Regions from separate parts of the Streptomyces sp. B8-7 genome, predicted to be linked through region 3. Evidence: riboswitches for the same ligand, from Rfam matches in the RefSeq annotation. Region 3 holds a riboswitch; each other region holds the start of a gene.

Region 1 (2,192 bases), on a different contig from region 3:
GGGACACGCCGTGCGAGCGGAGGTACGCGACCGGGTCCACGTCCGAGCCGTAGTCGGGGGTGGTCCGGATCTCGAAGTGCAGGTGCGGGCCGGTGACGTTGCCGGTCGCGCCGGAGAGGCCGACCTGCTGACCGGCGGCCACGCTCTGGCCGGCCGAGACGGACAGCGAGGACAGGTGGGCGTACTGGGCGTAGTAGCCGTCGGCCAGCCTGATGACGACCTGGTTGCCGTACGCGCCGCCCCAGCCCGCGGAGACCACGGTGCCCGTGCCCACGGCCTTCAGCGGGGTACCGGTCGGCACGACGAGGTCGACACCGGTGTGGTAGCCGCTGGACCACATGCTGCCCGCCACGTGGTAGGCGGTGCCGACACCGGCACCGGCGACGGGGGCGGCGTAGCCGCTCGCCGCGGTGGTGGCGGTCTGCACGGCGTCCGTGGAGGACTGCTGTGCGGAGGACTCCTGCGCGGGGGCCGCGGCGGGCTTCGGCGCGGCCGCGGACGACTTCGACGCGGTGGACGGCTTGGCGGCCCCGGACGACGCGGTAGAGCCGGAGGACTTCGAGGAGCCGGAGGACGTCGCGGGCTTCGGCGCCCGGGCGGTGGCCGGGGTGTGGGCCGCGGCCGCCTTCTTGCCGAGGGTGAGCTTCAGGCCCGGATGGATCAGCGACGGGTCGGCGCCGACAGCCTCGCGGTTGTCCTGGTAGAGCTTGTGCCAGCCGCCGCGGACGTGGTGCTCGTCGGCGATCTTCGACAGGCAGTCGCCGCTCTTGACGGTGTAGAGGTGCGTGGCCTTCTGGGCGGCGGCCGGCTTCTGGGCGGCCTTGGTCTGCGTGGTCACCGACTGGACGGCCGACTGCGGAGCGGCCTGCCCGGGCGCGGCGACGGCGACCGCGGCGCCCAGCAGCGGGAGGGCGAGTGCGGCGCTGCCGGTGCCGGCGACGACGAGAGAACGGCTGAGGCGCTGAGCGGCCTTGGGACGGCGGTGCTTACCCTTCACGGGCATGGGGGATTCCTCTCCGGCGCCTGCGAGGTGAGCTGTCGGGTGCGGACTGGAGATGTCCGGCCGCGCCGGGGCGCGGCTTTACCCCAAGCCGTTCCGGAGACCGGAACAGGCGTTTGTACCTGTGGGTCCCCCGCTCCTGCCGTACACGGGTGGGTTTGCGCGGGCTCCGGTCGGCGGCAGGATTAGGCGTCCGTCCGGATCGGTTGGGAACGTAAGCGACCAAGACGCAAACGGACAAGCAAGAGGTTCCAGGCGAAGCGTCGGTTCTTGATCCTTACAGGTGGTTCACGGTCACCCTGCGTGCAATGCGGACGCCCCGCGTTCCCCGAATCCCCTTGAAAGGCTGACTGATTACGTGAGCATGACGGGCGACTCACCGTCACGGATATGACGCTCCTCACGTGACACGTCTCCAGGTTTCTTTATTCCAGAGCGAGTTGGAATGAAGACACTAATTCGGACAGAAGCCCCAGAAGGCATTGAGAAGGAGGACTCACACATTGAGTCCGCTTGCCCCACCAAAGCGACACCACTCGACGAACCGGCCCACGCTCAGGCGGCAAGAGTCCGATTCCCGCACTTCATCCGTTGAGCACCTTTCGTCACACGACAGGCAATACATCCCCCCCCGGGGCGCCCCGCCCCTCCACACCCCTCCACACCTCTCCGCCCGCTCCGGATGTCTCCGGATGTCTCCGGATGTCTCACATTCCTCCTCATTCCTCCTCATTCCCCCCACCCGCGCGCCCCCCACGCACCCCCACGCCCTCCCACGCACCCCCCAAGGCACCCCCACCCGGCCGTCCGTCCACCGGCCCTCCCGCGCAGGGGCTCGCGGAATCGGGCCGAGAGCCCGGGCGTGAGAGCCCGGGCCTGAGAGGCGCCACGGGGGACACCGGCGCGCGCCGCGGGCGCACGCCGGGCCGTGCGGTCAGCGCCCGGGAGCCCCGGGCCCGACGGCATGGACGACCGGTGGCCCCGGGAAGCCATGTCGTATCGTCAGACCGTGCCCGTCGACGAGCCGCGCCGACGGGGCCCTACCGGGAGGGAGCCCCCGTGACGCAGCAGGTCCCGTCGACCGAACCCGAGCTGGCCGGCGTGCGTAATTTCCGCGACGTGGGCGGACTGCCGACGGTCGACGGACGCCGGGTGCGCCACGGCGTGCTGTTCCGCAGCGGCCACCTGGCCC
Region 2 (2,192 bases), on a different contig from region 3:
CACTGGTGGCAGTCTGGCGGACAAGCACCAGTCCGGGACCGTACTCGAACCATCCGATCCTTGTCGGACCGCGGCCCCGTGGGAAAGGGACGGCGTGGCCATGGCAGATCACCTGGAAGCATCCGTCACGATGCCGAGCGATCCCGCCTCGGTGTCCGCCGCCCGCGCCTACGTCGCCGACACGCTCGTGGAGTGGGGTCTGCCGCCCGACACGGACCTCGCCGACACGATCCGGCTGATCGTGTCCGAGCTCGCCACCAACGCCGTCCAGCACACCTTCGGGCAGTCCCCCACCTTCACCGTGGACATGCGGCTGGAGCGGGACGAGCACCTCAGCATCGGCGTCACCGACAGTCATCCGCGGTTCCCCCGGAGGCTCCCGGCGGCCGTGCAGCAGGACAACGGCCGCGGCCTGGTCATCATCCGCTGGCTGACGGCGGAGTGCGGCGGCAGGCTCCGGGTGCGGCCCACCCGGGAGGGCGGCAAGACCGTCTCCATCGAACTGCCCTGGACCGTCCCCGTCCGGCCGATGCCCACGGCGGGCCTCCAGGAGCCCTGAGGCCCGCGGGTGTCCGGGCGGGGAGCCCGCCCGGACACCGCGCCCCACGGGGAGGTGCGGGGCGCCGGGCGGGTGACGTCGGGCCGGCCCGGCGTCCGGACCGGCCGGGGACGGTCACCTCACCCGGCCGTACCAGACGCTGTTCGTCCAGATCTTCTGGAGCCGCACCACGTCGCCGGACTTGGGGGCGTGCCAGATCCGGCCTTTGCCCGCGTAGATGCCCACGTGGTAGACGTTCGAGCCGGAGTGGAAGAAGACCAGGTCGCCCGCCCGGCGGCGGCCCGCGGAGACGCGGCTGGTCTTGTTGAACTGCTGGGCCGCGGTGCGCGGCAGCCGCTTCCCCGCCTTCTTGTACGAGTAGAGCGTGAGCCCGGAGCAGTCGAAGCGGCGCGGACCCGCGGCGCCGTACAGATACGGGGCGCCCTTCTTCGAGGCGGCGACCTTGAGGGCGGTCGTGGCGGGCGTGGAGGCCGCGGCTCCGGCCGCGGCGCCCGGCACCACCAGGGGGCCGCCCACCGCGACGATGGTGAGTGCCGAGACGGTGCCGGCACGGGCCATGAGGGAGGGGACACGATTCTGCGCGGTCATGCGCAACCCTTCGTCAAACCGCCTGAGAAGGATGACCTGTCGGATTCGGGCTGGCGAAGTAGCCCGGCCGCCCGAGGGCGGCTTCACCCCAAGGTCCGCTCGGAGAACGTGCTCCGGCGGGCCGTCTTGCTCGGGTCCTCCACTCCTGCCGGTCCACTCCTGTCGACCGGTCATCCGGGCGGCGGCAGGACTCGGCGTCCGCCCGGACCGCCCCGCCGCGGTGGCGGGGTCTTGTCGTCAGACAGGGATCTTCACTCACCGGTGTCCGAAAAACCCAATGGAATCGGCGATTTGTGGTGTTGCTCACCGTTCACCCGTTCGGGTGGACACGGGGATGAACCGGGTGTCGCCGGGGCCACCGAACGGCCCCGGACCAGCACCGGAACCCGCTGTGGGGCCGTGGCGGCCGGCCTCTGACGCAACCGTTCGGGTCACGCAAGACGAGCCGTCGATACTCCGACAGAGGGTCCGTCGTTCGGTCCGTTTGACACCCGGTCCGCCGGTTGCGGCGGACCGGGGCGAAGGCGCCGCGAGCGCGCCCCGGAGGCCGCCCTCGCGCGACGTGCGGTGCCGGTGCGTGGTGCGTCCGCTCCCGGCCGGCCCCGGGCCCCGGACGTCTCCGGGCCGGCCGCCCCGGGGACCGCGGGGCCGCCCCGTGCCGCCCGCCCCGCGCCCGGTGCCGGCCCGGTGCCGGGCCGGCACCGGGCCGGTGTGCGGTGGCACACCGGAGGAGGCGCCCCCGGCGCGCCGGGGCCTCGCCGGGGCCTCGGCCGCCAGGGACCGACAGGTTCGGCAGGAGCGAAGGGCACGGAGGCGGGGCACAGGGGCACAGGGGCACGGGGGCACGGGGGCACGGGGAACGAAGGGCGCGGGGGGAACGACGGGCGGAGGCGCCTGCCGCAGGAGACCGGCCGGTTAACGCGCCCGAAACGCGTCGCAACTAGCCTCCCTCCACGCCACCAGGGACTTTGCCCGGGGCAGCGGCAGCCGGGCCCCGCACGGCCCGGAGCGAGGAAGTGAGGTGGGACGTGCAACTGACCCCGCA
Region 3 (2,192 bases):
CGGCGACGTCCGGGAAGGCGCGCAGCAGGTTGACCGTCGTCATGATCAGGTCGTCGAAGTCCAGGGCGTTCGCCTCGCGCAGCCGCGACTGGTACAGGGCGTAGGCCTGGGCGAGGGTCTTCTCGAAGCCGTCGGAGGCCTGGGCGGCGAAGTCCTCCTCGTCGATCAGCTCGTTCTTCAGGTTGCTGATCTTGGCGCTGAACGACTTGGGCGGATAGCGCTTGGGGTCGAGGTCCAGATCACGGCAGACCAGGGCCATCAGGCGCTTGGAGTCGGCGGCGTCGTAGATCGAGAAGGACGAGGTGAAGCCCAGCTTCTTGGACTCGCGGCGCAGGATGCGCACACACGCGCTGTGGAACGTCATCACCCACATCGCGTTCGCGCGCGGGCCGACGAGCTGCTCGACGCGCTCCTTCATCTCGCCCGCGGCCTTGTTGGTGAAGGTGATCGCGAGGATCTGCCCCGGGTGCACCTGCCGCTCGGCGAGCAGATGGGCGATGCGGTGGGTGAGCACCCGGGTCTTGCCGGAGCCGGCTCCGGCGACGATGAGCAGCGGGGAGCCCGCGTGGACGACGGCGGCCCGCTGGTTGTCGTTGAGCCCCTCCAGCAGCGCCGCGGGGTCGACCGGCGGGCGGGGCGCGCCGCCGCGGTAGTACCCGCCCGCGCTCCCCTCGTCGCCCGCGTCACCGGTGGCCCACCGGTCCGGGGGCACGTCGAACTTCCCGCCGAACAGATCGTCCGGAACCCGCTCCGGAGTGTGATCGTCCTCGGGCGGCGGCGGGTGCTCCTCCTCGTGCCCGCGGGGGGGCTGGAGGTCCGCCAGGAAGCTGTCGTCAAAGAGGCTGCTCATCGCTCTCCGAGTCTAGGCGGCCCCACCGACAACCGGCCCCGGTCCCGCGAACTCCCCGCCGCCACGCTCCGTCACCCGACCGGCACCGCCCGCACCGGGACATGCCCGGACCGGCCGAGGTCACAAAAATGTATCGGGCATATCACCCGCCAACCTTCACACAAGCCACACGAGTTGGCTACCGTTCCGGGCAGGACGCACGACCCCCACCGGCGAACCCCGCCGGGCCGCGCGGCCTCCGCCGAGTCCGGTGCGCACTGCGCCCACCGGAGCCGGGGACCCACCGAACCCGGGGTGAATCGGCCCACTCCCACACGGGAGCGGCCGTAGGGCAACCCTTCCGAAGCACCCGCCCGAACCCGACAGCTAACCCGGTAGGCGGCCGATGGAAGGAGTCGCCTCTCTTGGCGTCGCACCGCAGGACGCGTCCCACCGGGCCGCGTGTCGCAGGCATCCGCACCCCCGCACTGGCCACCGCCGCCCTCACCTCGGTGGCCCTGATCTCCCAGTCGGCCGAAGCCGCTCCCACCGACGACGGCAGGCCGACCCTGGAGGAGATCGAGAAGAAGGTCGACGACCTCTACCGGCAGGCAGGATCCGCGACCGAGAAGTACAACTCCGCCAAGGAGCGGACCACGAAGCAGCGCAAGCGCGTCGACGTCCTCCTCGACGACGTCGCCGAGCGCACCCAGAAGCTCAACGACGCGCGCGAGGAGCTCGGTTCCCTCGCCGCGGCCCAGTACCGCACCGGCGCCGCCACGCCCGGCACGGCATCGGTCCTGCTCGCCGACAGTCCGCAGGACTACCTCGACCGGGCCCAGCTCATGGACCGGATGACCGGCCGTCAGAAGCACGCGGTCGACGACTACGTCACCCAGCAGTCGACGACCATGGAGAAGCGCCGCGAGGCCACCGAGAGCCTGGCCACGCTCACCGACTCCCAGGCCGAGCTGAAGGCCGCCAAGGCCACCGTGCAGGCCAAGCTGGCCGACGCGCGCGAGCTGCTGTCCCGGCTGACCGCCGAGGAGAAGGCCCGGCTCGCGGCCGTCGAGGAACGCGAGCGCGAGGAGGCCGCCCGCAAGGCCGCCGAGCTGGCCGAGCAGCAGCGGGCACGGGAGGCCTCCGAGGCCGCCGAGGCCGCCGCCCGGCAGGAGGCCGAGCCCGGGCCGAGCCCGTCCGCCGGCGTCCCCTCGGGCACGTCCGCCGACAGCCCGGCCCCGCCCGCCCAGGATCCCGGCGCCGCCGCCTCGAAGGCCGACATGGCGCTCGCCTTCGCCCGCGCCCAGATCGGCAAACCGTACGTCTGGGGCGCGGCCGGCCCCGGCTCCTACGACTGCTCCGG
Region 4 (2,192 bases), 180 kb from region 3:
GGCGCTGGCCGCCCGGCACCTCGGGCTGACCCCGGCGGACACCGTCGCCTTCGGCGACATGCCCAACGACATCCCCATGTTCGACTGGGCCGCGTACGGGGTCGCCATGGCCAACGCGCATCCCGAACTCAAGGCGGTCGCCGACGAGATCACCCGCTCGAACGAGGACGACGGCATCGCCGTCGTCCTCGAACGGCTCTACGGCTGAGCCCCGGCGGGGAATCCTGAGGGCTCGACGGCGCTCAGGGGTTCGGGCGTCCACCGGCCCGGAAGGCCGGAGACTGAGGCCCCGGAGTCCGAAGCCCGGAGCCCGGGCCCGTGATTCCGGGCACCCGGGCACCCGGGCCCGGGCCCGGGACCGGGACCGGGTCCGGGGACCAAGGGGGATCAGTAGGCGCCGAAGACGTTGTCGATGGACCCGTAGCGGGCCGCCGCGTAGTTGCAGGCGGCGGTGATGTTCGCCACCGGGTCGTACGGGTCGAAGGAGGTGCCGGGCACGTGGTACGCCGCGAAGGTCGGGTCGATGACCTGGAGCAGGCCCTTGGACGGGGTGCCGGCGGCGGCGTTGGAGTCCCAGTTGTTGATGGCGTAGGGGTTGCCCGACGACTCGCGCATGATGTTGCGGTAGATGCCGTTGTAGCTGCCCGGGATGCCGTGCTGGGCCATGACGTCGAGGGACTGGCGGATCCAGCCGTCGAGGTTGCTCGGGTAGACGGTCGCGGCCGTGGCGGCGGTGGGGGCGGCCGAGGCGCTGGTCGCGCCGACGATCGGCAGGGCCAGTACGGCGGCGCCCACTCCGGCGGCGGCGAGGGCGCGGGCGAGACGGCGGCGGCGGGGTGCGTGCGGGTGCGCAGGCATGGGGGATGTCCTCTCCGGCGCCTGCGAGGTGAGCTGTCGGGTTCGGGCGGAAAGGTGCCCGGCCGTGCCCCTGAAGGCATGGCTTCACCCCAAGCCGTGCCGTACGCCGTACTGGTACGACGTGCGGACCGGCGACCTACCTGGGTCCCCCGCTCCTGCCGCTGCGTTGGTCGTGTGGGATGCCGTGGGCGGCGGCAGGACTAGGCGTCCGCCCGGCTGGCCCGGAACGTATGCGAGAGCGCGTGTCGGAAACAAGTGCGCAATTCACGGAAAGCGGCGGGACTCCATGATCCGGGTAGTTTGTTCCACTTGATCCTTTATGGCGTTCGCCGTGCAATCGCACGGCGAGGCGGCCTTCTTGGCGTCGGGGCCGGTCCGGCCCGCGTCGGCCGCGGGGTGAGCCAACTCACCGTCAGTCACAAGAAGTGCAAAACGGGCATCTATCCCAACTCGGCCTCAACCGGCTGCCCGTGGAACCCGCTTCTCCCAGGTGCGGTGGAACACCACCTCGGCGCCCTCCGTGCAGACCACCTCGTCGACGGTGACGTAGTCCGTCTCGGAGCAGGTGATCTCCGACCGGGCGCGGACCGTGACGTCCCACCCCGCGTCGGGCCGGTGCAGCCGTACCGACCGCCGGGTGTGTGTCCGGGCCGACAGCGGGTCGCCGCCGCGGAGGGCGTACGTCTCCAGCGCCTCCTCGGTGACCTGGAGCCCGTCGGGGTGTACGTGCGTGCCGTCCGGGCCGGGAGAGATCTCCACGCGCCACCTGTCCCCGGCGACGTCCCGTGCCTCGAACCGGCCCGGCCGCGGCTCGTCCAGCGTCATCGGAAGGCTCACGCCGAGCGGCTCGGCCTGCTCGGGCTCCGCGAAGGCGACCGTGTCCCGCGCGGGCCGCGACCGCACCGGCAGCTCCAGCGTGCTGCCCGCGGGGTGCAGGGTGAAGCCGTACGCCGCGTCCGGCTCCGGCCAGATCCAGGGCCAGTAGGCGGAGGACACCGCGAGCCGGATGCGGTGACCGGGTGGGAAGGCGTATCCGGCGGCGCCCAGACCGACGGTCACCGTACGGGTGCCGGCTCCCGGGCCGAGGCGTGCCATCCCCCGGGTGACCAGCGTCGACGACCCGTCCGGTGCCACGTCGCACAGGCGGGCCACGACCAGTCCGCGCTGCTGGGCGCAGGTCAGCCGCAACCGCACCCGGGGCCGCCCCAGCACCCAGGTCTCCTCGCCCGCCGCGAACCCGAAGCACACCGACCGCGCGTCCTCCTCCCGCTGGTCGGGCGGAAGGTCGGCGTCGCCGCCCGCGGGCCGGAACCGGCCGGCGTCCAGGCCGGTGT

The links. Region 3 has a riboswitch for cyclic di-AMP ahead of AC5K6T_RS01370 (C40 family peptidase). Riboswitches for the same ligand answer to the same signal wherever they lie in the genome.
Region 1: linked by a shared signal. The riboswitch ahead of AC5K6T_RS11955 (M23 family metallopeptidase) and the one ahead of AC5K6T_RS01370 (C40 family peptidase) in region 3 are both predicted to bind cyclic di-AMP.
Region 2: linked by a shared signal. The riboswitch ahead of AC5K6T_RS19240 (C40 family peptidase) and the one ahead of AC5K6T_RS01370 (C40 family peptidase) in region 3 are both predicted to bind cyclic di-AMP.
Region 4: linked by a shared signal. The riboswitch ahead of AC5K6T_RS00520 (transglycosylase SLT domain-containing protein) and the one ahead of AC5K6T_RS01370 (C40 family peptidase) in region 3 are both predicted to bind cyclic di-AMP.

The regions. Positions count from the first base shown of each region.
Region 1 covers NZ_JBYRRL010000002.1:741,608-743,799, reverse strand. The annotation lists gene AC5K6T_RS11955 (M23 family metallopeptidase) at 1-1,003, opposite strand, end outside; cyclic di-AMP (ydaO/yuaA leader) riboswitch at 1,008-1,165, opposite strand; gene AC5K6T_RS11950 (tyrosine-protein phosphatase) at 2,060-2,192, shown strand, end outside.
Region 2 covers NZ_JBYRRL010000003.1:943,877-946,068, reverse strand. The annotation lists gene AC5K6T_RS19245 (ATP-binding protein) at 101-559, shown strand; gene AC5K6T_RS19240 (C40 family peptidase) at 674-1,147, opposite strand; cyclic di-AMP (ydaO/yuaA leader) riboswitch at 1,152-1,276, opposite strand; gene AC5K6T_RS19235 (urease subunit gamma) at 2,176-2,192, shown strand, end outside.
Region 3 covers NZ_JBYRRL010000001.1:300,569-302,760, reverse strand. The annotation lists gene pcrA (DNA helicase PcrA) at 1-850, opposite strand, end outside; cyclic di-AMP (ydaO/yuaA leader) riboswitch at 1,080-1,246, shown strand; gene AC5K6T_RS01370 (C40 family peptidase) at 1,255-2,192, shown strand, end outside.
Region 4 covers NZ_JBYRRL010000001.1:116,022-118,213, forward strand. The annotation lists gene AC5K6T_RS00515 (HAD family hydrolase) at 1-208, shown strand, start outside; gene AC5K6T_RS00520 (transglycosylase SLT domain-containing protein) at 388-858, opposite strand; cyclic di-AMP (ydaO/yuaA leader) riboswitch at 864-1,041, opposite strand; gene AC5K6T_RS00525 (CocE/NonD family hydrolase) at 1,315-2,192, opposite strand, start outside.